DNA from 4 places in the Gordonia sp. 852002-50816_SCH5313054-c genome. Region 1 is predicted to be linked to each of the others. Evidence: predicted binding sites of a transcription regulator. Region 1 holds the regulator's gene; each other region holds the start of a gene.
The links. The regulator LexA, encoded in region 1, represses DNA repair genes until DNA is damaged. The targets are predictions, from matches to a motif close to CGAACANNTGTTCG.
Positions count from the first base shown of each region.

Region 2: the regulator LexA is predicted to act here: its motif matches at 2,087-2,100, upstream of A5788_RS01420 (HNH endonuclease signature motif containing protein).
Region 3: the regulator LexA is predicted to act here: its motif matches at 4,942-4,955, upstream of A5788_RS21725 (DUF222 domain-containing protein).
Region 4: the regulator LexA is predicted to act here: its motif matches at 4,131-4,144, upstream of A5788_RS19670 (HNH endonuclease signature motif containing protein).

Region 1 is NZ_LZTE01000034.1:265,273-273,247, reverse strand. It holds gene hrpA (ATP-dependent RNA helicase HrpA) at 1-2,041, shown strand, start outside; partial or broken gene nrdR (transcriptional regulator NrdR) at 2,141-2,575, opposite strand; gene A5788_RS24275 (LysM peptidoglycan-binding domain-containing protein) at 2,720-3,349, opposite strand; gene lexA (transcriptional repressor LexA) at 3,667-4,314, shown strand; gene ptsP (phosphoenolpyruvate--protein phosphotransferase) at 4,359-6,074, opposite strand; gene A5788_RS07270 (DeoR/GlpR family DNA-binding transcription regulator) at 6,344-7,114, shown strand; gene A5788_RS07265 (1-phosphofructokinase family hexose kinase) at 7,111-7,975, shown strand, end outside.
Region 2 is NZ_LZTE01000019.1:44,132-52,106, forward strand. It holds gene A5788_RS01405 (DsbA family protein) at 1-129, shown strand, start outside; gene A5788_RS01410 (DUF1269 domain-containing protein) at 143-667, shown strand; gene A5788_RS01415 (IS481 family transposase) at 974-1,951, shown strand; gene A5788_RS01420 (HNH endonuclease signature motif containing protein) at 2,129-3,979, shown strand; gene A5788_RS01425 (aminotransferase-like domain-containing protein) at 4,137-5,342, opposite strand; gene ykgO (type B 50S ribosomal protein L36) at 5,567-5,689, shown strand; gene A5788_RS01435 (hypothetical protein) at 5,725-6,234, shown strand; gene A5788_RS01440 (oleate hydratase) at 6,657-7,975, shown strand, end outside.
Region 3 is NZ_LZTE01000081.1:38,481-46,455, forward strand. It holds gene A5788_RS21710 (neutral/alkaline ceramidase) at 1-1,112, opposite strand, end outside; gene A5788_RS21715 (MFS transporter) at 1,223-2,503, opposite strand; gene A5788_RS21720 (TetR/AcrR family transcriptional regulator) at 2,500-3,159, opposite strand; gene A5788_RS21725 (DUF222 domain-containing protein) at 3,295-4,920, opposite strand; gene A5788_RS21730 (SCO6745 family protein) at 5,082-5,963, shown strand; gene A5788_RS21735 (acyl-CoA-like ligand-binding transcription factor) at 6,000-6,620, opposite strand; gene A5788_RS21740 (NDMA-dependent alcohol dehydrogenase) at 6,776-7,897, shown strand; gene A5788_RS21745 (ABC transporter substrate-binding protein) at 7,942-7,975, opposite strand, start outside.
Region 4 is NZ_LZTE01000075.1:141,753-149,727, reverse strand. It holds gene cydD (thiol reductant ABC exporter subunit CydD) at 1-700, shown strand, start outside; gene cydC (thiol reductant ABC exporter subunit CydC) at 693-2,474, shown strand; gene A5788_RS19670 (HNH endonuclease signature motif containing protein) at 2,501-4,126, opposite strand; gene A5788_RS19665 (hypothetical protein) at 4,608-5,054, shown strand; gene A5788_RS19660 (FABP family protein) at 5,114-5,779, opposite strand; gene A5788_RS19655 (alpha/beta fold hydrolase) at 6,051-6,908, opposite strand; gene A5788_RS19650 (helix-turn-helix domain-containing protein) at 6,966-7,367, shown strand; gene A5788_RS19645 (DUF1416 domain-containing protein) at 7,451-7,756, opposite strand; gene A5788_RS19640 (sulfurtransferase) at 7,759-7,975, opposite strand, start outside.

The DNA of each region.
Region 1 (7,975 bases):
GTCGCACCGCACCGATGCGATCCACCAGGCGATACTGTCCGGCCTCCTGAGCAACATCGCCGCACGCAACGCCGAGGGTCGGGAGTACACAGGCGCACGCAACACGACCCTGATGATCTTCCCCGGCTCGTCACTCTCCAAGAAGCCGCCCGCGTTCCTGATGGCCGCCGAGATCCTGGAAACGTCCCGGCTTTTCGCGCACACCGTCGCGGGAATCGACCCGCTGTGGGCCGAACGACTCGCAGGCGACCTGGTCAAACGCACATACAGCGAGCCGCACTGGTCGTCGAAGCGCGGCGCCGCGATGGCATACGAACGCGCGACGCTCTACGGCGTCCCGCTGGTGGCTCGACGCCGCGTCGACTACGGCCCCATCGACCCTGCCGCCGCGCGTGACATGTTCATCCGGCACGCTCTCGTCGAAGGCGATTGGAAGACGAATCATCCGTTCTTCGAACGCAATCGAGCACTGCTGTCCGACGCCGCCGAGGTCGAACACCGCGCACGACGCCGCGACGTGGTGATCACCGAGGACCAACTGTTCGACTTCTACGACCATCGCATCGGCGCCGAGGTCACCTCGGCACGCCACTTCGACACCTGGTGGAAGAAGGCGCGCCGCGCCGACCAGACACTGCTCGACCTCACCCCGGAGGACGTCGCTGCCGACGTCCACGTCGCCGATGCCGACTATCCCGGGGAGTGGCAACAGGGCGATACCCGCTACCGCCTGCGATACCGATTCGAGCCCGGCGCACCCGATGACGGTGTGTCCGTACTCATTCCACGCCCGCTGTTGCGGCACGTGCGTCCTGCTGGTTTTGACTGGCTGGTCCCGGGGATGCGTAGCGAGCTCGCCACCGAGTTGATCAAGACGCTGCCCAAGACGATCCGCAAGACGATGGCGCCGGCCGGGCGATTCGCCGATCTCGCCCTGTCTCGTCTCACCCCGCGCCGCGAGCCGCTCATCAACGGCCTCGCGCGTGAGCTGTCGACGATCACCGGGCAGACGATTGCGGCCGACGACTTCGCTCCGGAGCGACTCCCCGCATACCTTCGCATGAACTTTGTCGTGATCGATGATCGAGAGGAGTCGGTCGCCACCGGCAAGTCCCTCGCCGAGCTCCGCCGACGCATCGAGGGTGAGGCGCCCGCGCCGACGCCGCGTCGGGTGTACACGACGTGGACGGCCGACGGAATCGGAACACTCGCCGAGTCGAGCATCGATACCGTTGCCGGACAACAGATCACGCGATATCCGTCACTCGAGGTCGTCGACGGAGCGCGCAACCGTGGGGTGGCACGGACGCTCGCGACGTCGGACGCCCAGCGGCGTGCGCAATTGCACGGTGCCGTCATCGAACTGCTCGACCACGCGATCCCGCCGCTCTCACGCAAGATCAGCGCCGGGCTCGACCCGGCCGGTCGGCTGGCACTGAGCCAGAGTCCCTATGCGTCACCCGACGCGCTGTATGCAGACTGCACCCGTCGGGCGATTCGCGACATCGCTCCCGCAGCATTCGATTTGGGATTAATCCGCACACCCTCCGCCTTCGACGAGCTCGTCTCGACACTGCGACCGCGCGTATCGGCTGCGGCGCCGGAGTATTTCGCTCTTGCTGTCGATGTGTTGCGTGAGGTTGCTCCCCTGCGTGCCGAGATCGACCGCCACTCGGGTCAAACAGCAGCCGACGACGTCGCCGAACAGTTCAACAACCTGGTCTTCGACGGATTCGTTCTCGCAACGGCACGCGAACACCTGCAGCACGTTCCGCGATACCTGACCGCCGCACGACAGCGCCTCGAGCAGCTTCCTGCCGCCGCGAACCGCGACCGCGAGGGAATGGCCGCCATCGACAGGGTCACCGAACGATGGAACCAGCGCCTGACACAGCTTCCCGAATCGCGCCGAGACATCGTCAGCGAGGAAGCTCAGTGGATCGTCGAGGAGCTGAGGGTGAGCCTCTTTGCCCAGAAACTCGGTACCGCCTATCCCATTTCGGAGAAACGGGCGCTACGAGCTCTTGACCGACTCGGTTGACACCGGACCCGCCGGACTCGACGCAGCATCGACAGTGTCGTCGCGGGTGGCGGGCGTGTCGAGGTCGTCGGAGCCTTCGTGCGAACCGGTGAGGTTGCCCTGGAGGTCGTCGATCTCGCGTTGGAAGTCTTCGAGCGAATCGAACGACCGGTAGACCGAGGCGAAACGTAGGTACGCCACCTCGTCGAGGTCGCGGAGCGGGCCGAGGATGGCCAGACCGACCTCGTTGCTGGGGATCTCGGCCGAACCGGACGACCTCACCGCGTCTTCGACCTGCTGAGCCAACTGTGCGAGATCGTCTTCGTTCACGTGACGTCCCTGGCATGCGCGTCGTACCCCGCGCATCACCTTTTCTCTGCTGAACGGCTCGGTCACACCGTTTCGCTTCACGACTGCCAGAACAGCACTCTCGACTGTGGAGAACCGCCGCCCGCACTCGCTGCACGCGCGACGACGCCGGATCGCCTGCCCCTCATCGGCGACACGCGAATCGACGACCTTGGTGTCTTCGTTCTTACAAAACGGGCAGCGCATGTAGTCCTCGTGCAAATCTCGGGACGCAGCGGCTCCGTCGGTCTGGCTCGGTCCGATCGTCTGACGACCGGCGGGAGCGAGACCGCAGCGGTGACCGTGTCGGTTTCCGACTGGACCCTGTGACATCGAGAATACCGCCAGCGCTCAGCGGTACGCGGGTGTGACAAGCGGTTGGCCAACGCGCAGCCCACTCGACGGCAGATCGTTGAGGTCGATGATCTCGTCGATGACGGTCTGACGCGGCACATCAGGCGCAACGCGTGCCGCGATCGAGCTCAGCGATTCGCCGGAACGCACGTGGACCACCTGTGTCGAGGTCGAGGACGGCATGCTCGCCCGCTGGTAGTCGGCGCCGACGGTCCCGACCACCCACACGGTCAGTGCCAACCCGACTCCCGCGAGCACCGCCAAGACCGCTGCTCGGCGCCGACGGGCCGCCACCAGCTCGCCGACGCCACCGGCGCATCGCGTGCCTGCAGGCCGCGTTGAGGTGCCGTGATCGAACGCGATCCGACGCCGAGGCCGCGGCGCGACGTCTGCGCCGGCGGTCCGTCGGGACTCAGTCGTTCGAACGCGACCCGCCACACGTAGCTCGTCGCTACGCGCGGGATTCGACGGTGCACGTCCACTGACCACCGTGGCGCGGTGAACTCGGGGACGCGTCGTCGATGCAGGTCGCGGCGTTGCAGATCGGGTGGTCGGCGGTGTTGCCGCGGATGCACTCGACGTGCTGGGAATCGTGCGGGTCACCGGGTTGGTCATCAAGCTGGTCATCGCTACCTCCAATGGTCGATCAAGCGTTCGATGAACTGATGTTCGAGTTCTACCAGAGGGGTCCGACAAAGTCCTGCGACACGTCGAACAAATGTTTGATGTTGTCAGTGGCCTCCGCTACTGTCGGCGCCAGACGATGGAAGAAAAGACGCACACCACCCCGCTTCACAACAGCACCCGGTTCACAACAGCACCCGCTTCACACATCAGGAAGGACGGAACCGATGACAGAGAAGTCACGACGCGGCCCGTCGTCGCCCAAGGGCAACGGTCGCAGCGTCGAAGGCAAGAAGAGTGGAGGCGGCGAGGAGGCACCGATCCATCCGGCCGTCGCCGAGGCAACACTCACCGATCGCCAGCGTGGCGTCCTCGATGTGATCCGAAAGTCGGTGCGCGAGCGCGGATATCCGCCGAGCATCCGAGAGATCGGCGACGCCGTCGGCCTCACGTCCACGTCATCGGTCGCACACCAGTTGCGCACCCTCGAGCGCAAGGGCCTGTTGAAGCGCGACGCCAACCGTCCGCGGGCGGTCAACGTCTCCGAGGCTCCCGACGCACATCACTCCGATGCCATCAACGGAGATCTCCCGACCCCCACGTTCGTTCCGGTACTCGGCCGTATCGCGGCGGGCGGTCCGATTCTCGCGGAGGAGGCGGTCGAAGACGTCTTCCCGCTTCCGCGTGAGCTCGTCGGTGAGGGCTCGTTGTTCCTGCTCCGCGTCGTCGGCGAATCGATGATCGACGCCGCGATCTGCGACGGCGACTGGGTTGTCGTGCGGCAGCAGAATGTCGCCGACAACGGCGACATCGTCGCAGCGATGATCGACGGCGAGGCGACGGTGAAGACCTTCAAGCGTAAAGACGGTCACGTCTGGCTGATGCCGCACAATCCGCTCTTCGATCCGATCCCCGGAGACGACGCCGCCATCCTCGGCAAAGTCGTCACGGTGATGCGCCGGGTCTGATGCGCCGAACGGGCCCCGCAAGTCGTTGACCGGCGGGGTCTGTGTCAGCCGACGAGTTGCTCGGCGGCTGCGCGTCGGGCGAGTGCCGGACTCGAGGTGGCAAGTGCGGCAGCGGCGGCAGCCCGGCACTGCTCCATCGTCACCGTCGACAGCTTCGCCCCGACTGCGGGCGTCGCCGCCGGAGCCGCCGACAGCGAGGTGACTCCGAGCCCGACGAGCACACATGCGAGCGACGGGTCGGCCGCGGCCTCGCCACAGACTCCGACGGGTTTGCCCTGCTGGGCGCCGGCGGTCGCAACCTGCGAGATGAGTGCGAGCACCGCCGGTTGCCACGGGTCGGTCAGTTCAGCGAGTTCTGCCGACATCCGGTCGGCGGCCATCGTGTACTGGGTGAGGTCGTTGGTTCCGATCGACACGAAGTCGACCTCGGCCAGAATCGCCGGCGCCAGGATCGCCGCTGCCGGGATCTCGATCATCACACCGGCCGTCAGGCCACGCTGACGGACTAGTTCGGCGAACTGTGCGGCCTCCGCGGCCGTGGCGATCATCGGTGCCATGACCCACGGCGTCGTGCCGGACTCCTCTGCCGCGCGAGCGACCGCGTCGAGCTGAGTTCGCACGATGTCGGGGTGGTCGTCGCCGATGCGGTTGCCGCGTACGCCGAGTGCGGGATTCGCCTCGTCCGGGTGCTCGATGAAGGCCAGCGGCTTGTCCGAACCGGCGTCGAGCGTTCTGATGACAACTTTTTGGCCCGCGAACGCCTCGAACACATCGCGGTACAGCCGCGTCTGCTCGTCCACATCGGGCTCATCCGCCCTGTCGAGAAACGCCAACTCGGTGCGGAACAGCCCGATGCCCTCGACTGGTGCATCGGCAGCGCTGCGCGCGGAGACGCCGTCGGCAACATTCGCGAGTATGGCGACTGCGGTGCCGTCGGCAGTCCGGCCAGGGCCACGCCACGCAGCAACAAGCGCGGCCTCCGCAACGCTGCGCTCGACGAGTTCACGCGCCTCGGACCCCTCTGGTTCGACGGTGATCGACCCAGCGCCTCCGTCGAGCAAAACCATTGTGCCGCTGGTGATCTCACTCAGTCGCGCCACAGCGACCACGCACGGGATGCCCAACTGCCGCGCGATGATGGCGGTATGACTGGTCGGTCCGCCGAGACGCGTGGCCAGCCCGACGATCACCGCGGGATCGAGCCCAGCGGTATCCGCGGGAGCGAGGTCGTCAGCGAAGAGAATCGACGGGTGACTCGGCGTCGGAATCCCCGGCTCCGGCTGGCCGAGCAACTCGGCGACCACTCGGTCACGAACGTCGTTGAGGTCGGTGATCCGCTCTGCCATCAACCCGCCGAGTTTGGCGAACATCTCGGAGAACTGCGCCGTGGCCGCGACCGCGGCGGCGGGCGCCGACGCGCCCTTCGCGACACGAGATTTCGCCGCACCGATCCATCCCCGATCCTCGGCCAACCCGGCGGTCGCAGCAAGGACCTCGGCCGCAGCTCCCGACGCGTGTGACGCGCGATGACGCAGCCTGCCCGCGACGACTGCCGCGGCGGCGACGAGGCGTTCCGCCTCCGCGTCCCGCTCGTCCTCGGCCAGAACGCGATCGGTGCCGAGTGACGTCTCGTCGTACGTGACGCGCCCACCCGGCCACAACACCGGCCCGTAGGCGAACCCTGCGACGACGGGTGTTCCCGACAACTCTCCTTGACCGTTCATGGTGACCCGATTCTCCGATACCAGGTGATTCTCCATTGCGTCTACTGCCTTCCGGGTCGATCGGCCGGGTGCGGTGATCTGTGAGGGATACCCAGCGTCGTGAATTTCTGTGATCAAAGTTACTCGAAACACTTGACTTGTCAACACACACGGGCGTAAACACAGATATATCAACATCGAATGCCACACAGAACCAAACTCACGATGATCCGCAGAAGCCAGATCCACAGCAGCCGGATCCACAGAACACAGACCCACAGCTGGTTCGCCGAAGCGCGAGCCACACCACAGATCGGAGTCGACAGGTGTACGCCGAAGAGCGACAGCGAGCAATAGCCGATCAGGTGCGCGCGCACGGCCGCGCATCCGTGACCGCTCTCGCCGACAGGTTCGACGTGACGAGCGAGACGGTGCGCCGCGACCTCGCGGTCCTCGAGCGCGCAGGTAGCGTGCAACGCGTCCACGGTGGAGCAGTCAAGGCCGGGACGGTCGAGGTAGTCAACGAGTTGGGACTCGACCAACGCGAGTCCTCCCACACCGCAGAGAAGGCCGCGATCGCACGCGCTGCGATACGGTTTCTGCCCTCGGACGGCGGATCGGTCATCTTCGACGCCGGAACCACCACCTACCAGGCCGCCAAGCTGCTGCCGGCGGATCGCAGGCTCACGGTGATCTCCACGAGCCTCCAGCTCGGGCAGGCACTCACCGCACACGAGCGGGCCACCCTACTCATGGTCGGCGGTCGAGTCCGCGGACTCACCCAGGCCGCAGTCGGAGCCGAGACCGTCGCAGCGCTGCGAAAGATGCGTGCTTCGGTTGCCTTCGTCGGCACCAACGGGATCAGTGAGGGCCACGGCCTGTCCACCCCCGACGCGGAGGAAGCCTCGGTCAAGTCGGCCATCGTCGCTGCCGCGCAGCGTGTCGTAGTGCTGGCCGACTCGTCAAAGATGGAACGCGAGGACTTCAGCTCGTTCGCTCCGCTCGACGAGGTGGATGTCCTGATCACCGACGACGGGATCGACCCCGAGTTCTCGGCGGCGCTCTCGGCACACGGCATCGAGGTCGTGATCGCATGATCCTCACAGTCACAGCCAACCCGAGTCTCGACCGCACCCTGGAGATCGCAGGACCGTTGATGAGGGGCGAGGTGCAACGCAGTACCTCCACTCGGGTCGAGCCGGGCGGCAAGGGAGTCAACGTGTCCCGCGTCGTCGCGGAAGCCGGCATCCCCACCGTCGCGGTACTACCCGCGCACGCCGACGACCCGCTGCTCACCGCCCTCGACGCGGTCGCACTGCCCTATCGCACGGTCGATATCGACGGCCAGATCCGCACCAACATCACGGTCGCCGAAAACGACGGGACAACCACGAAGATCAATGCGCCCGGCCACACCCTCACACCTGCTGAACTCGACGATCTGACAGCGCTCGTACTCGGCAGCGCCGAGGACGCGTCGTGGGTGGCACTGTGTGGCTCGCTTCCGCCGGGAGTTCCCGACGACTGGTATCGACGCATCTCCGATCGCCTCGTCACGAGCGGACGCCGCGTGGCGATCGACACGTCGGGCGCACCCCTGAGCGCAGCGATGTCGGGGCCCATCGACCTGATCAAACCCAACGACGAAGAACTCGCCGAGGTCAGTGGTATCGCCCCGGCCGAGCTGGCCGCTGCCATCGCCGCGGGCGACTACCTGCCCGTCGTGGCGGCATCGCGCACGCTGATCGCCACCACGCAGGGAGCGGTACTCGCGACCCTCGGTGCGGCGGGTGCGGTACTCACGACCGCCGAAGGCAGCTGGCTGGCCACTCCCCCGCCGATCGTGCCGCGCAGCACCGTCGGGGCAGGCGACGCGTCGCTGGCCGGATACCTCATCGCGTACACGGCAGGCGCCTCCGAACCCGACCGTCTCCGCACGGCAGTCGCCTACGGCTCGG
Region 2 (7,975 bases), on a different contig from region 1:
AATCAACTGGCCAAGGCCACCGGCGGGCAGGTTGCCACACCGACAGTGCTCTCCGGAGGCGTGCCTGTTGACGGAATTCTCAACGGAACCGGATGGCTCGACGCCCTGCTCGGCAAGGCGAGTGAATAGTCGGGGTAGCGCCATGCTGTCGCAACCCCGCTGCAACGGTCGCAGATCTCAAACACGTTGCGACGACGCGACGCGAGAGCGCAATGGCGCGAAATCGCGCGATTGCTGTCGTTTTGGTGGCACCCTGGGTATCACTTGTTATCAGGGGGGCCTGATCGGCGTGCTCGGGGGCCCACTCGGTGTTCTGCTCGGATTCGGTCTCGGTGCCGCAGGCGGCGCGCTCGTTGATGCCAGCCGCTCCGACGACCTCGACGACGCGATCACGGAGTTCGGCAAGACTGTTCGCCCCGGCGGCAACGCCATCATCGCGCAGACCGACGAGGCCGACACCGCAGCTCTCGACGCCCTGGTGACCAAGTACGACGGTGCCATCGTGCGTCGCCCGCTCGACGAGGTTCTGGCCGAGCTCGAGGCTCAGCAGGACGCTGCAGAGGCTGCAGCCGAGGCCGCTCGTAAGAAGCTCCACGACGAGAAGAAGGCTGAGAAGAAGGAGAAGCGCGAAGAGCGCGTCGAAAAGCTGAAGGCGAAGTTCTCCTGAGCTGACACTCCTACTGCTTGAGCGAGACCCCTTCGACGACGCGTCGAAGGGGTCTCGTTCTGTTTGTGGCGGGTTTGGGTATTGGCGAATCTTGTTGCGGCAGTATGGACTTCCTCGGGCGTGTGATGTCGGCGACCTGATGTATGCAGATGAGCGATCCGACGGGAGCCTTAAGCGCATATGGACTTTTCGATCGACTAGTTGTAACACCCGGGGAGGTTGTGAACGGCGTGGCGTCTGTGAACAGGTGAGGGCCTCCGGTATCGGTGGGGTTACCACACACACGCCGACTACCAAGAGGCCCTCATGACACACCGTAATGCCTTCCTGGCCGAACGTGGCCGTCTGTCGCTGGCCCAGTGCGTCGTGGAGTCCGGCTGGACGCTGCGGCGAGCTGCTGAACGGTTCAACTGCTCACCCGCTACGGCCAAGAAGTGGGCCGACCGCTATCGGCAGGCCGGTGCGGCCGGGATGACCGATCGCTCCAGCCGCCCCCACCGATCCGCCAACCGGCTCGCGCGGCGGCGGGAACGACGAATCATCAAGGTGCGCTTCTGCCACCGGTGGGGAGCCGCCCGGATCGCGGCGCATTTACACATTGCGCAATCGACCGTGGAGGCAGTCCTGGCGCGCTATCGGATGCCGTTGCTACGCCATCTCGACCAAGCCACCGGCCTGCCGGTGCGCGCGCCACGCCCCCGCCGCTACGAACACGACAATCCTGGTGATCTGGTCCACGTCGACATCAAGAAGCTCGGCCGCATCCCCGACGGCGGTGGACATCGCCAACTCGGGCGCACGATCGGCAATCGGCACAACAACAAGAAGGGCCGCGGCTACTCATTTCTGCATCACGCCGTCGATGACCACTCACGTCTGGCCTATTCGGAGATCCTCGGCGATGAACGCAAGGAGACCGCCGCCGGGTTCTGGACCCGTGCCAACGACTTCTTCACCGCTCACGGCATCACCGTCACCCGAGTCCTGACTGATAACGGGTCCTGTTACCGCTCAAGGGTTTTCGCTGAAGCTCTCGGCCCCGACATCAGGCACAAACGGACCCGCCCCTACCGGCCGCAAACCAACGGCAAAGTCGAACGATTCAATCGCACCCTGGCCTCGGAATGGGCCTACGCACAGCTCTACACCTCTGATGGGGCCCGGGCGGCGACCTACAACGACTGGCTCCACCACTACAATCACCACCGAACCCACAGCGGCATCGGCGGCCTCACCCCGATCGAACGCCTACACGTTCACAACCTGGCCGGGTCTTACAACTAGTCGGCTGAGTCGGTCACACGAATCATGTTGTTGTACAAGCGGAGTGGGTCCGCATTGCGTCTGGCGCGGTGAATATCCACAAGTCGATCTTGTGTTCGAGATTTCCTCGACGCTGTCGGTATTGTCGGGTAATGTAGAACACATATTCGACATGACGTGGGGCGGGGGTGGCGGCACGTGAACGGCAACAGCAATCGCAACAACAGCGAAAACGGTGGCGCGCCTTCGGCTGTGGGGTCGTCTGTGTTGGCCTCTGCTGCGGTGGGTTCTGCGGATGCGGTGGTGGCGGAGAAGCTGTCGCGCTTGGCGTCGGTGTTGGATGAGTTGGCTGCCGTCGATGTGTCGCTGGTATCCGACGCGGCGCTGGTCGAAGCCACTGTGGAGGCCGAACGCCTGGCGTTGCGGACCGCGGGCGCTGTCACGGATCGGTTGATTGTGGAAGCCTCCGACCGCGATCTACCCCGCGCCCTGGGTTTCCGCGATGTTCGCAACTTTATGGGGCACGGTCTGCACATTGGTGACCCGGCGGCGCGGCATCGGGTGATCGCGGCGACCGGATCGTTCACCACGATCTGCGGTGACCGACTACCACCGTCGTGCCCGACGTTGGCTGGGTATGTGGCGGAGGGTCGGGTCGCGGGCGCGCACGTGCGTGCGGTGTTGGAGGTGTTGGAGGCGATCCCCGGTGAGGTGTCGGCCGAGACGAAAGCTGCCGCCGAAGCGCAGATGGCCGGGTATGCGGTCCAGTTCACGCCCGCCGAAATCACCAACCTCGGGTCACGATTGTTGGCGCATCTCGATCCGGACGGGACACTCACCACCTCGAAGGACCGTAAACGTCGACGCCGTCTGTGGGTGAACCGACAGAACGCGCAACTCATGTCACGGTTGACCGCCGATCTCGATCCGATCGCCCGCGCCCGACTCGATACGGTGCTCGACTCGTGGGCCAAACCCGGCATGAACAACCCGGATGATCCGGAGTCGCCGGTCGGTCCGATCGCGACCGCGAATGCCGAGCAGGTCGCGGCGGCCGCGCTGCGTGATGAACGCTCGCCTGCGCAACGCAACCACGACGCCTTCTCCGCACTGCTCGGGCAGGTGTTGGAGTCGGGGATGCTGGGTAACACGCATCGGGGGTTGCCGATTCAGGTGATCGTCACCACCAGCCTGCACGAGTTGGAAGCGCAGGCGGGGATCGCACAAACCACGTCCGGAACACTGCTGCCCATTCAGGACGTGATCAACATGGCCGCCTCTGCCGGAGCGAGTCAGTATTTGGCGGTGTTCGGTGACCACACCAGTGTCCCGCTCTACCTCGGTCGGTCGAAGCGGATCGCGTCGCTCGGGCAACGGTTGGCCTCGTTCGCCTCACCCGGCGGGAAGATGTGTTCGGCACCCGGCTGTAACCAGCCCGCGTCACGGGTGCAGATGCATCACGCCGCGAAAGACTGGGCCGACGGCGGACTCACCGATATCGATCAACTCGTCCCGGCCTGTGATGTGCACAACCGCAGAGTCGGCACGAAACCCGGCCAGTTCACCACCCGCATGATCACCGAAGGACCCGACACCGGTCGCGTCGCCTGGCGGCTCAACGCCAAACCGGGTATGCCGGAGAATCCCGAACGCATCAACCGCATCGCCGACGTCAAAGCCGACTTCCACGACTACCTCGCCGCCGAACACACCAGCAACGACGCTGCTGCAGCCGCAGCACGCGCGGCTGGTACCGGGATCGACACAGACACAACCGTTACCTGGATTGTGTTGCCGCACTTGGTGCCCAACCCGCCCAGCGGGCGGATCGAGCTCGCACTGGTGGGCAGGGTGCCTGTCGGCGATACCTCGCTCCTGAGCAGGCGGGTCGACATCCGATGGAACCTCTCCAGGCCACTCGAACTCGACCCCGAGCCGCCCACAGATCCGGAAGCGCCAACGGGTCCAGCTCCACCAGCCGGCCCCATCGCGCCCCACGGCGCCGACCCGCCAGACAGCCTCGGCCCACCGCTGGCCGACGCCGCCTAACCGGCCGCGGCGACCAGGCCGACACGCTGAACTATCCGGACGCAACGTCGAACCTGGTTGTGCCGCAACCCGTCTACACCCCGCCACCACACTCGGTGGCGGGGCAGACGTGGTTGGGCACATCTGCTTAGGGCGACGGATGAAAGCCGGAACGGCCTCAGGCCCCAGAGGTAGCGCGAGATTCGCGAAGCTCGGCGGCGTCGTCGATGGCTGTGCGTAGTCGTCGAACTGCTTCGCGAAGTGTGTCGGGTTGCAGGGTCGCGAAGCTGAGTCGTGCACTGTCGGTGAGATCGGCATCGACGGCGAATGCCGAACCCGGAACGAACGCGACGCCGTAAGACAGTGCGACACTCAGGATCTCGCTGGTGTCGACACCGGGCAGTCGCACCCAACAGAACATGCCGCCGCTGGGTGAGGTGTATTCGACCGAATCGCCGAGCTCGTCGTCGAGAGCAGACGTCAGGGCGTGTGCGCGGAACGCGTATGCCGAAGCGATCGTGTCGATGTGGGCGTCGAACCACGTTGTGTCGGAGAGCAAGTCGGCCACCATGAGTTGGTTGAGCGTCGATCCGCACAGGTCTGCAGACTGTTTCAGTCGTTCCACTAAATCCACCACAGCGGGTGTCGCGTTCAGCCAGCCAACGCGCAGCGCCGGTGCCAGTGTCTTCGACGCAGAGCCCAGCCGAATCGTGCGATCGCCGGGAATCGGTGTGGGCGGAGCCCCGTCGAACGCCAAGCGTCCATATGGATCGTCCTCGACGATCCAGAATCCGTATGTCTCGGCCAAATCGGCCAGACTGTTGCGGGTCGCAGTGCTCGCGGTTGCTCCTGAGGGGTTGTGGAAGTTGCTCACCGTATGCACTATTCGCGGCCGGACGCCACGTTCGAGGAGCCTCGAAAGTGCTCCGACGTTCGTACCGTCACTCGTGATCGGCAGGGCCACGATCTCGGCGCGGACGCATTGAAACGCTTGTAGGGCACCGACATACACGGGATCGTCGACGACAACGACGTCTCCGGGGTCGACCAGTGCCTGAGCGAGCAGCGACAATGCCTGCTGAGATCCGTGCGTCAGCAGGATTCGGTGTGGGTCGACGCCTTCGACGCTCGCAACCACATCGCGGCAGAGCGATACTCCGCGGCTGGTTGTGTACTGCAGCGCATTTGGGTGGCCGATCATTCGTGTAGCGGCGTCGGCTATGCGGTCGCCCGGGATGAGGTCGGTGGCGGGAAGGCCGCCTGCGAGGCTCAGCACTCCGGGTTGCTCGGTGACCTCGAGGAGGTCGCGAATCGCCGAGCCTCGAACTCCTCGGAGTGCTGCTGACTCGATCGGGACTGTGGGCATTGTCGAGGAATGCGGCATCGCACATCGCTCCTGTTCTCGGGAACTGAACGGGGGAGGTGATGCGGATGGTCACCGGGAAGGCGTGCATCGGGTGGATCGCCTGCCACAAGACTAGCCGAACAGTCTCACTAAGCGATATCGAAATCCCAAATAGTGAAATCCACACGATCGTCTTCGCGTGGGCTTCGCCCCGCGACGGGAGCGTTAATCTAATGAAAACGACTATCGTTTACAATAGTGACATGAAGGTACGCAACTCGGTTCGCTCGCTGAAGAACAAGCCCGGCGCCCAGGTGGTGCGACGTCGCGGGCGCATCTTCGTCATCAACAAGAAGGACCCTCGGTACAAGGGCCGCCAGGGCTGACTACTGCGGCAAACCGCCGATGGTTCACTGCTCGGATGAGAGAGTCCCGGGTCGTAGGTGACCTTCCGCCAGAGCTCGATCTCTCCCCATTCTCGGGCTGGGTTCGATTCGCCGAATTGCCGAGCGCCGATGTGCCGCGTGGGCCAGGCGTTTACGTAGTGGTGCGACCTACTGACGCCCCGCCGCAGTTCCTCGATGTATCACCGGCCGGCCGTTTCAAAGGCATCGATGGCACCGAGCCTGTCGCGGATCTCCGAGACCGTTGGGTGTCCGAAAGCCGTGTGATGTACATCGGCAAGGCGAACGTCGGCAGGAGCGGCCGACGCGGGCTGCGTCGACGGCTGGATGAATATCGTCGCTACGGGGCGGGTGCACCCGTCGCGCACTCAGGTGGCCGACGCATCTGGCAGCTCGCCGATCATGGCGATCTTCTCGTCGCGTGGCGTGAGACCCCGGACGCCGATGCCGCCGCTATCGAGACCGCGATGATTGCTGCGTTCCGTCGCCACCATGGGCGTCTGCCCTTCGCCAACGCGCGGCTGTGATGCGCGCAGGCCGCGTTAGGGGCACTCGACGGTCGTCCCGCCGTCGTCGTATCGGCGACGCTCTGCGACGAGGTCGGTTCGCATAGGAGTCAGCACCTGCCGGGATCACTTCAGCGACTGACGAAGTGGGACCGAAAAATAGCAGAGAAGAACACTTTTCACCCCTATCGCTCTTCAGATCACAAAGCTGCCATGGTGAGACGTGGGAATCGAGACGGGATGGCACAGGTTCGTGCCTTTCCGACCGCGGCACTCGGTTTGGGACTAGCCTGAAAAATGGTCCTGGAAATTGTCGGGATTTCGCAAGAGTGACGACAATGAATGGCATCGATCACAGCTTCTTCGGGAACGTGGGATCGACCGCTCTGCCGCTGAACATGTTGCCGTCACGACCACTGACCAACAGAGAGAAGGCATTCAGAATGCACTACAGTGCCGGCAACTATGAGGCTTTCGCACGACCGCGCAAGCCTGACGGAGTCGAGGACAAGACCGCGTGGTTCGTTGGCGCCGGGCTCGCCTCCCTGTCGGGAGCGGCGTTCCTGATCCGGGATGCGCAAATGTCCGGCGACAAGATCACCATCTTCGAAGAGCTCGATCTGCCTGGTGGCGCGCTGGACGGCATCAAGGAACCCAAGAAGGGGTTCGTCATTCGCGGCGGACGCGAGATGGAGACCCACTTCGAGTGTCTGTGGGATCTGTTTCGCTCGATTCCGTCGATCGAGCAGGACGATGCCAGTGTCCTCGACGAGTACTTCTGGCTGAACAATGACGATCCGAACTTCTCGCTGCGGCGTGTCACCATGGAGCAGGGTGTCGACGCAGGCACGGACTTCAAGTTCAAGCTCACCGACAAGGCCCAAAAGGACATTGTTCGCATCTTCCTCGCCACCCGAGAGGAGATGGAGAACAAGCGCATTGAGGACGTCGTCAGTGAGGAGTTCTTGAACAGCAACTTCTGGCTGTACTGGCGCACAATGTTCGCATTCGAGAATTGGCACAGTGCACTGGAGTTCAAGCTCTATTTACACAGGTTCATTCACCACATCAAGGGATTGCCGGACCTCTCGACGCTCAAGTTCACCAAGTACAACCAGTACGAGTCGCTGGTGCTCCCGCTCTACAAATGGCTGCTCGATCACGGCGTCACGTTCCGGTTCTCCACCACCGTGACCGACGTCGACTTCACGATCGATGGCACGCGCAAGCAAGCCACCAAGATTCACTACACCACCAAGGGTGAGGAGGGCAGCGTCGATCTCGGGGAGAACGACCTGGTCTTCATGACCATCGGATCTCTCACCGAGAACTCCGACGAGGGTGACCATCAGACTCCGGCCAAACTGGACCGCGGACCGGCGCCGGCCTGGGATCTGTGGCGGCGCATCGCCGCGAAAGATCCGGCGTTCGGCCACCCGGACGTCTTCGCCGGTGATATCGACAAGACCAAGTGGGAGTCGTGCACAGTCACCACGTTGGACAAACGTATCCCCGAGTACATCCACAAGATCTGTGAACGCGACCCATTCAGCGGCAAAGTGGTCACCGGCGGCATCGTCACTGCCCGGGACTCGAGCTGGCTGATGAGTTGGACTGTCAACCGCCAACCGCACTTCAAGCAGCAGCCGTCCGACCAGATCGTCGTGTGGGTGTACGCGCTGTTCTCCGACACCCCGGGCGACTACGTCAAGAAGTCGATTTCCGAGTGCACGGGCGAGGAGATCACGCGCGAGTGGCTCTA
Region 3 (7,975 bases), on a different contig from region 1:
GGCGTGTATGCGCCGTCGATCGCGATGTCGGAGAGGTTCAGGAACCGGTACGCATAAGACAGTCCGCCGGACAGCGAACGCGCAGAGGCGAATGCCCGCTGGCCGGCTTTGAACTGCCGCTGACCGATGATCGTGCAGTTGGCGCGGTGATCTTCGGTGGGTCCGGACGGATGTAGTTTGCGCACAGCGAGATTCGGTGTCATGTCGCCGGCGTTGGTCTGCGGGAACGATGCGACGACGTCGGGGTTGTTCTGCTCGGCGAGGTACGACGCGTAGCCCTTGTTGTCGATCGAGATCAATGTGTTGGCGTCGGTCAGCGACGTTCCGTGTGTGGCGAACCAGGTGATCTCGCCGATCACGTTGCCGCCCTGTCGAAGTCGCAGCGAGGTGACCTGTGGATCGATGTGCTCGGGGAAGTGTCGACGATCGGGGGTTGGATTGTTGACGAACGCCTGCAGTGACCGGTTGGCGCTGGCGTCGTGCAACTCGGAATGCCCGAGTTCGAGGGTTCCCGGCGCCAGTGAGTGGTGGGCCGCCACGATTGCGTCGACGAGGCCGGCCACCTCTGCGCGATACGAGTTCTCCCGATGTCCGAGTGCTGCAAGGACATACGCGTAGTCCCAGGCCGTTCCGCCGCACGAGTTGTGATTGTGGGTGGCGTTGAGATTGACGTTCTCTTCGGTGTAGAGGTTGCCGAATCGCTGGCGCAATTCGTTCATCACGCCGACGTGGTGGGACTCGAACAGGCAGGCAAGATCGGCGTTGACGAATACGATTCGCTTACCCGACGCGACGTCGGCGATGATGTAGGCGCGCGCCCACACGCGTTGCAACAGACCGGTGGCCACCTGGCTCAGGTCGGAGTATCCCATCATTCCCTGGCCCGCGATGGCGCCGGTGAGATCACCCTTGCCCGCCCCCACCAGGTAGCCCGACGACGGTGCGGCCGTTGCAGTTCCGGCTCCGAGTGCGCCTGTCATGGCGATCCCGACCACGCCCGCTCCGACGGCTCCCGCGGAGGCACCGAGGAACCCCCGTCGGGTCACTCCGTTCGGAGCTGCGTCGTCGTGTGACGTGTGATGCGGTGTTCCGCGGGATGCGTTGGTGCTCATCTCAACCCCCTGGTGAAATGTGGACATTCGAATGCATGGATGAATGGGATGCGTTGTGGGTCAGTGAAATATGTTTCGGGTGAACGGGTATGACGGCAGGTCTCTTCGGCTCAACGCACGCTGCGCACCAGTAGAACCGACACGCCGCCGAGGATTCCGAAAATCGCTGAGGCGACGAACAATCCGGTGAAACCGCCGGTTGCTTCGACGATCGCGGCGCCGACCAGAGGTCCGAGTGCCTGCGGGACGGCCATCGCGATGTTCATGATTCCCAGGTCCTGGCCGTTGTGCTCGGCGTCGGGGAGGACCTGGGTCGCCAGTGCCTGGTCGACACCGAGGAAGGCGCCGAAGCCGGCGCCGAGCAGCGCTGCCGCGACCATCGTCATGGGGAGGTTGGCGACCACAGCGATGCAGACCGCCGCCGCGCCCTGCGAGACACCTGCGGCGAGGACGAATGGCTTTCGTCTCCCGACGACGTCGCTCAGCTTGCCCGACACCAGTGCACTGATGACGACGAACACCATGTAGACCGCTGTCACCAGCAAGATGTCATTGTCGGCGTCGGTGGAGTGGATGCCGAACTTCAGGAAGAAGAAGAGCAGCGAAGTACCAAGGGCGTTACCAAGATTCACCAACACGCGGCCGAGTAGTGTCCATCCGAAATCGGGATGCTCACGCGGCGAGATCCACAACTCGGATACGACGGCCCGGACACTGATCCGACCCTTGTCGTGTCGCGGGTTGGGCGGATCGTTCAGGTACAGCACGAACGGTGCGACACAGGCGATCAGCAAGACCGCGAAGAGTGCGTACGACGGGAGAAATCCGAGGCCGAACGCCGACACCAGTGCGATACCGATGATCACGCCGATCGCTTGCGGGGCCGACACCCAACTCGATACGACGCCGCGTTGGAAAACCGGAACCTGATCGCTGATCAAAGCGGTCAGCGCCGCCGACACGGCACTGAAGCCTGTCAGCGTGGCACACCACCCGATGGTGATCGCAATGATGTTGTCGGAGAAACCAAGTGCGATGAGTCCCGCCGCGAACAACGCCGTACCGCCGACGATCCATGGTCGACGCCGTCCGTATCGGCTCGTCGTGCGATCCGACAGCGAACCGGTGAGGGGAAATGCCACGAGCGCGAACACCGCAGAGATTCCCGATACCACGCCGAACGTGAGAACGCTTTGCTTCCAATTGCTTTCGTCGACATTGGTGCCGATATCCAGCCAGTCGTTGATCTGGTTGGGAAGGGTGAGCTGGAACGGTGCGAGTTGCGCGAGCCAGATGCCGAGCCACGAGAGTCCGAAGAGGCCGATCCACTTCGACGAAACGCGTTGCCACGGCGTCGTCGAACTGTGGTGGGCGTCGTGGTCGAGGGTCACCGTGCGTCGGTTTCCGGCGACGTCGGTGTTGTTGCCGGTGCCGGGGTCGGTGATGATGTCGGGTCCGCCGTCGGAGCGGCGAGTGTGACGATTGCGGTCGCGAGTACGTCGATGTTTCGACGCGCAGCCTCGGTGTCCCGGTCGGTCAACCACGACAGCGTGAGACCGTCTATCGCAGAGGTCACCAGGTGTGCGACCTGCGTCAGCGGTAGCTCCCACGTGATCGACATGCGTTCGGCCAGATAACTCAGCGCGTCGGCGACAGCGCTGCGGTAGGTCTGCCACTGCTTGTTCACGGCCGCGCGGTCGTGGCGGATCGCGTGTGTTGCCACCTCAAGGAGTGCGAGCTCACGCGCTGGGTCTTCCTCGAGCATGCGCAGGTAGCCGAGCATGGCCTCGCTGAGCACCTCGTGGAGGCTCGCGTCGTCGGCGACCATGTCGGCAGACAACACCGCGGTGAGGCGTTCCTGCTCGGTGATGTGTGTGATGACCTCGGTGATCAGCGCATCGCGGGACGAGAAGATGTAGAAGAGCGCGCCCTGAGGCATCCCTGCCTCGCCGACGATCGCCCTGGTCGTCGCAGCGGCCAGCCCATCTCGTGCGATGACGCGGACTGCGGCATCGACCAGCGCTTGCCGCCGGTCCTCGAAAGTCATTCGACGCAACGAATCCCCCTGGTCATCTGTCGTGGCGAGTTGACCATACGATCAACTGTCGACAAATGTGCGGGATTCGCTCGAAATCCGCAACAGGAGCGCGGCGATTTAACCGCGCCGCAATCGGCGCCGCCGTCAGGCGGGTTCGAGTTCGCCGATGGCGATCAGGGTGCCGTCGTGCAGCATGCGCACGATCTCGTCGGCGACGTCCTCGGGGTAGGTGTAGCCGTCGATGGGTTGCGGATTTGCAGGCGGTGGAGTTGGGGATTCATCTACCGCGGCTGCTGGCGTCAGCTCGGCTCGCCACCGCTCGAGCTTGTCGTCGATGATCGCGTCGAGATCGTGAATGTTGTTGGTGCGCAGCGCAGTAGGCTTCCCGGGGAATGCCGGGTCCGGGTTGGAGCGCCAACCGTATCTCCCGCGGTCGGTGCCGTCGGGGATCTTCTCTGTGGTGAACTGCCCGGGACCGTCGCCGACCGCGCGGTTGTGGGGTCCGCAGGCCGGTGCGAGCTCGTCGATGTCGGTGCGTCCGCCCTTCGCCCAATCCTGTTCGGCGTGGTGGATTTCGCAGTGGCTGAAGGGGCGGGGGCAGTCGGGCATTGAGCATCCACCGTAGTTCGCGAACAGCATGAACCGCTGAGACTCGTTCGCGAGGCGGTTGGCCGTGCCGAAGTAGAGGGGCGCACCGGTGTGCTCGGAGAACACCGCCAGGTGCATGACCGATTGTGCGGCCAAACGGATCAGGTCGGGCATCGGGATGTCGGCGCCGGTGGTGGTCTGTCCGAATCCCGCGTACTCGCGGAGCTGAGTGTCGGAGATGCGTACGACGAGGTGTGGCGGAAGTCCGCGATGGCTGGCGCCGAGCAGCCCGCCGTCGAGGACCGCCCTGAGAATCGCGGAGAGCGCGTCGTGGTTGCGTTGCGACTGGGTGCGAGTGTCGCGGGCCGCTGCCTCCTTGAGCGCGTCCACATCGGCGAACTCGTTGCTGCCGGTGGGCGAGGCCTCGTCGTCGGGATTGTTCATTCCGGGTGCTGCCCACGCTGCGAGTGCTGTATCGAGCATCGCGCGGGTCGTGGGATCGAGGGTGCCGAGGATTCGTGACATCGACTGTGTGTCTTGATTGTCGACGGTGAGTCGGCGCTGACGCTTGCGGTCGTTGTCGTCGGTGATCGTGCCGTCCGGGTCGAGGTAGGCGAGCAGACGATTACCGGCGGCGAGAATCTGGCGTGGCGCTAGCTTCTGTGCGAACTCGGCGACTTCGGCTTCGGCGCGGGTCAGTTGCTCCGCATCGATGCCCTCCGGAATCTTGTTCAGCACGGTGAGTGCTGCGGTGAGGTGATCGGCACCGAGCGTGCCGCTGCGCAGTGCGTCGGCGAGCAGCGGGTAGAGCGGGGGCATCGTGTCGCCGGTGATCGTGAAGGTCTCGTTGAGTGCCAGGATCTGCCGCCTGCGCTTGGTTGCGTCGTGCAGGCGCAACGCGCCCATCATGAAGTCCGACAACGAGTGTGTGCCGACAGCGCGATACGCCGCACGATTGGACACATCCATGATTCGACTGTTGCCGATCGAGATCATCCTGCGCGCCGCACGCTCGTGTTCGATCGCCATGGCCGCCACCTCGGCTTCCGTTGCACCGCTGGTGTCGACGTCGTCGATCTGATCGAGCAATGCGTGCAATTGCTCATACAGCGCAACGGGATTCGGCGCAGCAGCCTCGCCGGCCAGGTGTCCCTCGTGGATGTCTGAACTCTCGGTCCCCATGCCCGCCCCCGCCTCCGGTGTCGAACTGACGTTCTATTTCCAACGTACCCGTCAAATCGGACATGTCAAGGAGAATCTTTCCGCCTGTTGGGTACTGCCCGGGCCGGCCCCGTAGACTTCATTCTTGACTCGACGCCTTCCCGACCGCGAGGGTGGAGCACATGGTCACAGTCGACGACACCGCAGCTGCCCGCGCCAGGCTGGCGTACGAAACACTCGAACCGTTCCACGTCCTCGCCTACTTCAACCCGAGACTCGCTGAGGCACAGAGTGATCTGAGCCTCGACCCGCACGCCTTCTACGTAGGAGCGCGAGGGGCTCCACTCGGCGATTGCGCCGCCCCGGTCGTCGTCTCGTCGTTCTACAACTTCGCGCCCGAACTCATCACCAACGCGTGGGAGTCCGCGCGCAAGGTCGGTCTCGACAAGGTTGCCGCGCGTCGAGAGCAGATGCTCGACGCCCAGTTCCGCGAAATACTGGGCGAGCGGGTCGTCGAACCTGAACTGGCTTCTCTCGCAGAGCGTTACCAAGAGATCGCATCGAGTCTCCCGATGGGAGGTAGGCCATTGGCCTCGGCGTGGGCGGCGCTGACACCGCCGGATTCTCCGCACCTCGCGCTCTGGCACGCGCTGTCCGTACTGCGAGAGTGGCGGGGAGACAACCACATTGCGGTCCTCGTCCAGAACGGTCTCGACGGAATCGACGCGGCAACCTTCCACGAAGCAACGCTGCCGGACCCGACAATTCGACGTCGAGCATTGGGTCGACGACTCGCTCAGTTGACCCGCGGATGGTCGGACGAGGCGTGGGAGGCTTCGGTTGCCAGGCTCGTCGAGCGCGGGCTTGCCACCAGAATCGACGACGATGAGCACGAGTTGACTGCTGCCGGTCTCGATCTCTACCGCGCGATCGAAGCCGAGACGGATGCCATCACCGGATCGGCATGGGCGAGTGAGGATGTCGACGAGCTACTCGAGCGTTCCCGGCCGTTCGTGAAGGCCGTGATCGACGCGGGCGTGCTTCCCGGAACAAAGAAGAAGTAGCACCCCGCAGGCGCTCGAACCTGTCTCGTGAGCGTCCTATCGGTCGTGGGGTTCGAGGGCGTCGAACAGTATTCGCATGCACTCGCTGATCGACAGCTCGGTGTGGGTGAGCCAATGCTCATGTGCCGCAATCGAAGCGGCAACCGCCGCATGGCCGGCAGCACGCGCGTAGGCGCTCTCGTCGCTCTTGTCGGTGCGCGTGGCGACGAACCGTGTGACAGTGACGCGCCACCGTCGGAAGACCTGGTTGGCCTGCGCCTGCACCGCGGGCTCGTACAGAATCAACCGGGCGCGGTGTCTGGCCCAGTCGTCTTCTGCGCGTCCGTGGTCGAGTGTGGCGATGTACGCCGCGGTGACGGCGGCCCACGGTGATATGTCGGGCGAAGCGTCGTCGAGTAGTTGCTCGAACAGGGCGTGTTCATTCTCCGACTCCACCCAGATCACGTCGGCTTTGGTGGGGAAGTAGCGAAAGAAGGTTCGACGGCTGACGCCGACGGTCGCGGCGATCTCCTCCACGCTCGTCTGGTCGAAGCCGTTCTCGATGAACAGACGTTGTGCCTGGGCCGCGAGTTCGTGCGGGCTGGTCATGGCGGGGCGACCGCCGCGATCGACGGGTGAATCGACGGGGTCGAGCGCGTGCCGTTCGTCGGAACCCATGACCACCATCATGGCGCATGGGCGTCGTTCGGCCTTGTCGGCGGCGCTCGCTTGCCGATTTCGGCGAAATCGAACCGGTTTTGTCACCCTGTGTCATATCCTCCCCAATGAGAGGCAGATCACATCGTCGAACGGTGTGGATGAAGGAGGAAGAAATGAGAACACGAGCCGCTGTCCTGCGTGAGGCGCCGGGTGAATGGTCGGTCGAGGAGCTCGAACTCGACGAACCGAAAGAAGGCGAACTGCTCGTCGAAATGGTCGCAACGGGCTTGTGCCACAGCGACGATCACATTTCGCACGGCGATATCACCGCTGGGCACCTACCCGTCGTCGGCGGGCACGAGGGTTCGGGAATCGTTCGCAAGGTGGGTCCGAGCGTCACGGGATTCGAGGTGGGGGACCACGTTCTCACGTCGTTCATCCCCTCGTGCGGCCGATGCCGCTGGTGCGCGGCCGGCATGCAGAACCTCTGTGACAACGGTGCGCTGATCATGATCGGGCACCAGATGGACGGCACCTACCGGATGCACTCCGACGACGGCCACGACGTCGCGACGATGGGCCTTCTCGGAACGTTCTCCGAGTGGCAGGTCTACGACCAGATGTCGCTGGTCAAGATCGACAAGGACGTGCCGCTTGAGGTCGCGTGCCTGGTTGCCTGTGGCGTGCAGACCGGATTCGGTTCTGCGGCAACGGCAGGAAACGTGCAGCGCGGCGACACGGTGGTGATCGCTGGTGTAGGCGGCGTCGGGATGAACGCCGTACAGGGTGCGCGCGAGAGCGGTGCGTCGCACATCATCGCGGTCGATCCGGTGGCCGACAAGCAGAAGTGGGCAACGGATTTCGGCGCCACCGACGCCTTCGGCTCGATCGACGAGGCGATGCCGCGTGTGGCCGAGTTGACCAACGGCCAGGGTGCGGATGTGGTCGTCCTGACCGCCAGCATCGTGACCAACGAGTTGATCGGTCAGGGCCTTGCCGCCACACGCAAGGCCGGAACCGTCGTCGTGACCGGCATCAGTTCGGAGAGCGAGGAAGGTTCGGTCCCCGGACTGAACGCGAACAATCTCGCGATGATGCAGAAGCGGATTCAGGGTGCGCTCTACGGCATGAAGTCACCGCGTGAGGCAATGCCCAACCTGCTCAACATGTATCGCGCGGGAAACCTCAAACTCGACGAGTTGATCACGCGCACGTACACGCTCGACCAGATCAACAGCGCATACGACGACATGCGCGAGGGCCGCAACATCCGTGGCGTGATCCGATTCTCCTGACATGATCCCGTCGGCGCCGCATCGGGCGGCGCCGACGGACAGGCTCACGCGAATCGTCTGTGCGGCAGAGTCTCTGGC
Region 4 (7,975 bases), on a different contig from region 1:
CACGGCACCGTCGACCTCTCGCCGGACGCGCACGTGCACTGTTGCGGGAGAACCGATCCGGCTTCTCGACGTCGGCGTCCACGGGCGTGATGGCTGGGCGCCCTACGGTCTGACCACCACCGTGGAACCCGGACAGTTCACGTTGTTCACCGGTCCTAACGGTGCGGGTAAGTCGACGGCCGTCGCGACGATGCTGGGCCTGATCGCACCCGACGACGGATCGGTGCTTGTCGGTTCGATCCCGGTCGCAGAACTCGAACCGACCGCGTACCACGAGCAGGTCATCTGGCTGCCCCAGCAGCCGGTCATCGTGCCCGGCACGGTCGCCGAGAATCTCGCGCTGTTCGGGCAGGTGCCGCCCGAATCATTCGAGACGGCTGCCGCGGCAACAGGATTCGACGTCGTCGTGGACTCCTTGCCGAACGGGCTCGACACCGAACTCGGGGCTGGTGGTGTCGGTCTGTCGGCCGGCCAGCGTCAACGACTGGCGTTGACACGTGCTTTGGCGTCGCCGGCGCCGCTGCTGTTGCTCGACGAACCGACAGCACACCTCGACGCGGCGTCGGAGGCATCGGTGCTCGGTGCGCTCGCTCGTCGCGCGTGGGCGGGCGACACCGTGGTCGTCGTCGCGCATCGTCCGGTTGCTCGTGCCTATGCCGACAGCATCGTCGAGTTTCCGGAGGTGATCGGCGTTGGCTGACAACAGGACCGGGTGGCGCAGCGATCCGCTTGTCCGTGCGCTGGGTTTCCTGGATCTGAAGTGGAAGCCGGTTGCGCGGTCGCTTCTGCTCGGAGTCGCCGGTGCGCTGTCGGCGTTGGGCTTGGCCGCACTGTCTGCGTGGCTGATCACGCGTGCCTGGCAGATGCCGCCTGTGTTGTTTCTGTCGGTCGCGATCACCGCGGTACGCGCACTGGGTATTTCGCGTGGTCTGTTCCGCTACCTGGAACGGCTGGCGACACACGATCTGGCGCTCGGCGGCATGGCGACGGCGCGGGAACGTCTCTACCTCGCGCTGGCCACCGGCTCGCCCGCGTACTCGGTCACGTTGCGGCGTGGTGATCTGCTCACCCGGACCGGCGACGACATCGACGAATTGGGTAACGCCCTGATCCGTGGGCTGATCCCGATCGGCGTCGGATTCACCACGTCGCTCGCGGCGATCATCATCATGGCGTTCGTATCCGGTTGGGCCGCAGTCGTGTTGGCGGTGGCGCTCATCGTCAGCGGAGTCGTGGCGCCGTGGCTCGCAGCGCGTGGGTCGGCGCGGGCCATCGCCGACAGTGCCGCCGCAACTACACGGGCTGCCGACACCGCGTCCACCGCACTCTGGCATGCGCCGGAACTCATCGTCGGGCGGCGTCGTGACGCGGTGTTGGCCGACGCCCGTGCCGCGGACGAGGATGCCATCGCTGCTGCCGATCGTGGTGTCCGGGTGCAATCACTCGCAGCAGCGGCCACACCGCTTGCGCTGGGGGTGTCGCTGCTGGCTGGCTGCCTGATCGGTATCCACCTGGCGTCGTCGACGTCCGGTTCCCTCGCCGACGTCGCGAGCGGCCACGGACTGACCCCGATGATCCTCGGCGTGCTGATTCTGTTGCCGCTCTCCGCATTCGAATCGACGGCACCGCTGACCGAGGCGGGCATCCAACTGGAGCGCAGCCGCCAGAGCGCGGCGCGTGTGATGGCGCTGGTCGACGGTGCCCGCGCTGAAGGTGCCGACGTCGACCGTGCTCACGTGGACGTTACGGGGGACGCTGCCGACGACATCGACGTGCCGGTACACGTTGGGCCGGTGACGATGCAGCTCGATCAGCTGAGGTGGGGGTGGCCCGCCACGTCCGACGCCACACCGCCGACGCTCGGCCCTGAACAGGGCATCTCCCAGGTGCTGCCGCCGGGATCGCGACTTGCCGTTGTCGGGCCGAGCGGCATCGGGAAGTCGACGCTCCTGCTGACCATCGCCGGTCTGCTCGAGCCGCGTGCCGGTTCGGTGAGTGCCACCGATCAGGACGGTACTCCTGTCGCATTGCGCTCGGCCGCATGCTATTTCGCCGAGGAGGCTCACATCTTCTCGACGACGCTCGGTGAGAACCTGCGCGTGGCGCGCGGCGACGTGACCGACGACGAGATGCGCGCGGCGCTGGGCGCCGTCGGACTCGGTGAGTGGGTGGCCGGTCTACCCGATGGCCTCGACACGGTACTGACCGGTGGGGCGGAGGCGATCAGCGGTGGGCAGCGTCGTCGACTATTGCTTGCCCGCGCACTGCTGCACCGGGCACCGGTGGTGCTGCTCGACGAGCCGACCGAACACCTCGACGCCGCAGACGCCGAGCAGTTGCTCGCCCGACTGCTGACGCCGGTGGGGGGCATGTTCGGACCCGATCGCACTGTGGTGGTCGTGACGCATCAGCCGCCGCGCGCGGAGTCTGCTGACTTCGTGCGGATCGAATGGGAACCGGTCGGCTCCCAGTAGGTTGGCAATTCTCGGTAGGCGATTGCTCAGTAGGGCGGCGGGTTCTCGTCGTTCCAGCGCTTTTCGGCACGTTCGAGTCGACGACGTTTGGCGTCGTGTGCGGCGTTGATTCGTCGATTGGCCGGGTGATCGGGTGGTTTCAGCCTGCGCAGGCCTCGGAAGAGGTTGAAGCCGGTGAACGCATTGCCGACGAAGGTGTGCCCGGTGGGGGAGACGAACAGAGTTGTCCCCATCACGGTCTGCAGGTCGCGCCAGTTGCCGAAGGTCTTGATCCTGTGGTGAAACCTGCACAGCGGCTTGAGGTTTGCCGCTACGGTGGCGCCTCCAGCCTGCGGATTGCTGCGGTTGAAAGCCTCGCCGTGGTCGACGTCGGCGCGCCACACCGGGTTGCTGCACCCGGGGAATGTGCAGCACAGCTCACCCGAGCGGATCAGCGCGTCGAGCTTCTTGCTCGGCGTGTACCGCAGTGCCGATGAGGCGGCACGCTCGTTGATCGTCGCGGGGTCGAGGAAGTCGATCCCGGCATCCGTGAGTAGTTTTCGAATCGTCTCCGCATCGACGACGCCATGTCCGTCGATGAATCCCGGCTTGTCGTCGTCGCCATTGATGGTCGACTCGTTGACGACGACGTGGATGATCGCCCTCGGCGACGGCGGAATCATCTGTGCCGGTGCGGCGGCTTGGTCGGGCAGGTCGTCGGTTGGTTCGCTTACCGCCTCCGAGAGGTCGTCAGACAGCGCGCAGGCCTCGCACCTACACGTGAGGTGGCTCTCGCCGTGCGCGAAGGCGGTCAGGGCGTCGGCTCGACGTTGTGCGTGAGTGCGCGGGTCGGCGTCGTGAACAGCACGGGCCATCGCGTTGAGCCGAGCGTCGATCATGACACCGGACTCGATGGGAAGCGTCCCGCTGATACGGGACTGTCCCGGCTGGTGCCGGTCGGGCCGTACCTGCACGTCGCGGTCGTGTTCGACGAGCTCGCGCTGCCGTTTGACCGCGGGAGGGTCGAGTTGTGCGACGACGCTGTCGACGAGTGCCTTGAGGCGAGTCGTCGACATTTTGTTGCGCGCCAGCAGTGCCGAGGCGATTCGGGCGTCGACGTCGGCGATGGTGTCGGGTCCGCAAAGGGCGGTGCGCGAAAGGACGATGAGGAATTGGGACAAGTCGAGACGTCCGCACGCCAGTACCGAGCCGGTGAGCGGTAGGCGATAGCGGACGGCATGCCCCGCGGTAATCAGCTCACGCGCCTTGGCGGGCGAGACCGAGAGGACCGCGCCGACGTCGGCGATGGTGCGCTCGAGTCCGTCCGGGCCGAACCGGGCGCGCGGATTACCGCCGGATCTGGCCAGCGTCGCCAGCGCGTGCAGATCCTCCGGGGAATCAGCGGGGCCGGGGTGCGCTTCGCCGATCTCTGAGCCGTAGTCTTCCTCGTGCTCTTCGTGAATCAGGCTGATAGCCTGCAGCATTCGATAATCGGCGCTGGCGCGAACGGACGCGCAATGCGCGATGATCTCGACCAGGTCGGTCTTCGACAGTTCTTCGTCCTCGCACATCTGCTCGACGATCGGCGGCATCGTCGGCGCGCCAAAGCGCTCGGGATCCGACGACGCGCCGGGCGCGCCCGCGCCGGCGTCGAGAGTGGTTTCCAAGGACATGAACCAAACATACATTCGAGGTCTGACAAGAATTCTGAACGCAGATCCGACCTCGGCATACGCAGCGAAAAATGCGTTGCGGGCATGTTGTTGCGGGCGTACTTTCGGTCGTACACGAGAAAGGAGGTGGTCTGAAGTTGTATGACATACGGACACGTGAGGTGGCCATCCGCTAACGGCGGACCGCCTGTGACTTAAGCAGTTTCGCCCGTTGGCGAATACCAGATGGTCACCCGACCCCCGCATCCGGCCGTCCGGCCGATGTGCCCGTGCATGACGGGTGATGCGGGGGTCGTTCCATGTCTCGGGCTGTTCCGTGTCTGGGTTCTTTCGCGGCCTGAGGTAGTGCGGCAGCCTCGGCCTGTCGGGCAATTCCGACAACGAGTAGTGCATTACGCATGCGGCCGCCGAGTCCGGGGAGTGAACTTCGTGTCAGTAGCACACCCGTTACCCGTGATTCGTGACAGCCAGGAGGCCGATGATGAGAACAACCAGCGCGGTCAGATCTCTCCACGCGCGCATGCACGAGTCGTCGAATCGCACTGCCGCGGTGCGCAGCCGCTATCTCACCACCGAGGATCCGGAGTGGACCAACGACGGGCCGACCAATTGGATCATCGGGACGGTGGAGAACCTCGGCTACAGCCGACTCGGTATCGCAGGTGCCGCATCTGGCCACCTTGTCTTGCACAATGACGGCCTCGCCGACCTGGCGATCCTCTCCGCCCCCGGCGTCTGCGGGACCGCCGATGCGCTATTCACCTATTTGCCGCGCGGCACGTCGCGCATCCTGCCCGACACCGAGTTCCACATCCTGCAGGGTGAGCGTCGAGGCGGGCGCCCGGTGCTGGTGGGAGAGATCATCGACGACGGCCCGCTCGCGCTCCAGTTCTTCTTCGACGGCCCGCCGCCGCAACTGCGTGGGTGATCAGGCAGCCAATTCGACGATCAGCTGGCAGCCGCGGCACAGCTCGCGGGGTGCGCTGACTATCCGACGAAACGACGCAGCTTCGCGGACAGGCGCGGCGTGAGGTCGCCGTCGGAGTCGACGCGCTCTTCGACGTAGGCGAGGTCGCCGTCGGGAACGATGCCGTAGAGGCGCTTGGCGTTGCCGGCGGGGGCGCTGGTCTCCGAGCGCACGACGGCGTCGGTGGTGAGATTCCACGACGTCTGATTCAGCGGCCGACCGTAGAACAGCTCGACCCATCCCACGGCATGGGCGAGGAGAAGTTCGATGGAGTCGTCCTCGGTGATCCGCCAATAGCCGGTCTCACGCTGGTCGGGACGCAGGAAGTTGGCGTCCTCGTCGATGACCCAGGAGCGCGACTCCCAGTTCAGGAAGTTCTGCCCGTCATGACTGACGACGATCTGCTGTGCGAAGTGGTAGTCGGTGTGGGTGACGGGATCGTGTCCCTCGCCCTCGCCACGCCACACTCCCACGAGCGGTAGTAGCGCGAGAAGTCCCTGGTGGAGGTCCGCACCGAGCCGCAGGTTGGCGGTATCGGCCTTCAGCGGCAGATCGTCCCACGCGGGTACGTTGCGTTCGCGGCTGCCTGACTCGGCAGCGCGCGAATCGGCCTGGCTGATCGCCTCGTCGCCTGATCTACGGGCGGCGACGGCGTCGTCGGGCTGTGCGTCCTCCGGGGAGGTCACGATTCGTCTGTGACCAGTCGGTAGAGCACGTACAGCGCAAACCAGGTGATCAGGACGGCCGCGAGGACCAGCAAGATTTCGAAGAAGATGACCACGGTTAGATTCTAACTCCGATGCGCGGGCGGTAGTTCACTGAGGTCGACCACACTCGGCTGTGTCGCTTGGCGCCCGCGCCGTCGAGTCGGATCACTGTGCCGTGCCGCGTCCGCCCTGGGCCGCAGACGGTGTTGATGGTGGGTCGGCTCCGACCATGGCCCACGCGGCGACGGCGCTATGGGGCCGGTTGCCGCGCAAGCCATGCGCGAACGGCCGCCGTCACCGCAGAAGGGTCTTCGACGGGCGTGAGGTGTCCGACGTCGTCGAGCACGACGACCCCCGGGTGATCTGGGAATCTGGACTGGAGTTCATAGGCCTGCCCGAGCGGTATCCACGGATCATCCCGACCCCAGCCGATACGAACCGGGCTGCGTGTGGCTTCCAGTCGATTTGCCACTGGGCGGGTGTCCGCTGCGCTGAGTGCTGTGATCTGCCGGTAGAACGCCGCCTGTCCGACGGGGCCGAGCCACTGGGAGGCGAGCGCCTCGACGTCTTCGTCGGGTAACGGCCGAAAGGCTGCTGCGGCAATGTATTCCTTGACCAGTGCCGCATGTAGATGTGCTGGGAGCTGCTCGAAGACATGTGCGTTCTCGGCAACCAGCCGGAAGAAGGGCGACCCCCACGGGTCCAGGGTGACGACGTCCCAGAGGAACACGTCTGCGTACTCGACGCCGTTGAGCAGATGTGCGCGGAGTGCGACGGCGCCTCCGATGTCGTGCGCAATGACATGTGGCCGCTGCAATCCCCACAACTCGATGAGCGAGCCCAGTCGTACGGCTTGCGCGGCCAAGTCGGTCGTGACTGCCGCGCTCTTCTCCGACTCGCCATAGCCGGGCATGTCCCAGAGAAAAACTCGGTAGTCGCGACTCAAGTCGGTGGCAACACTGGTCCAGACCTGAGACGACCATGGCGTGCCGTGGCACAGCACGATGTCGCCCGCCGAGGCCGTTGGGGGCTCGAGAATCCTTGTCGCGATAGAGGTTTCGTCCACGGTGATGATCGAAGCGGTTGGCAGCGGATCGTGTGTCATCATGGCGACACGCTAAAACCTCAGGTTGACCTGAGGTCAAGACGGAAGGTCGTACGGAAAGTGAAGATCGGAGAGGCTTCCAGGCGAGTTGGCGTCGACGACCACGTGCTACGCCACTGGCACGACCTCGGTGTGGTCGTACCCGATCGCGCAGCGTCGGGCCACCGTTTGTACACGGAGGAGCACATTCGTCGCATCCGCATAGTTCAGGCCTGCCAGAGCGTCGGCATGAGTCTTGCCGAGATCCGGCTGGTGCTGCACCGCGACGAAGAAGGTCGTACGGAACTGATCGAGCAGAAGCTCCGATGGATACGTTCACAACGCGCCCAGCTGGCGGACGCGGAGAGTTTCCTCGAACACGTCAACGGTTGCAGGCATGATCTGCTCAGCCGGTGCCCCGACTGCACGCGGTACGCATCGACCTATCCGCCGAACAAACAGGCCCGGCCACCCTGCGGGTGACCGGGCCTGCTCTGCGAATCAGCAGCCTCAAAAGCGTTGCGCTACTTCAGAACTGCGCTACTTCGAGATTGCGACTCTTTTGTCTACTTCGAGACGGTGATGTCCTTGTCGTGAACGCCGGGGCCCTCGGGGCTGACGGTCACGTCGCCGTTGCCGACCGACGAGAGGGCGCGCAGCGTCCAGGTGCCGGGGGCGGCGAAGAAGCGGAAGTCGCCGGTGGGGCTTGCGACGACCTCGGCGGTGAACTCACCGGTCGAGTCGAGCAGTCGCACGAACGCGCCCGCAACCGGGTTACCGGATGCGTCGGTGACCTGTCCGGTCAGGACGGTCTCCTTCTCGACGTCGACGCCCGCGGGCAACTTCTGTCCCTGCTTGGGTGCAGCACACATACTTACTTTCCTTCTCCCAGTTCAACCGGAACGCCGACCAGCGAACCGTATTCGGTCCAGCTGCCGTCGTAGTTCTTCACATTCGTCTGTCCGAGCAGCTCCTGCAGCACGAACCAGGTGTGGCTCGAGCGCTCACCGATACGGCAGTACGCGATGGTCTCCTTCGAGCCGTCGAGGCCCGCTTCCTTGTACAGCTCGGCGAGGTCGTCGTCGGACTTG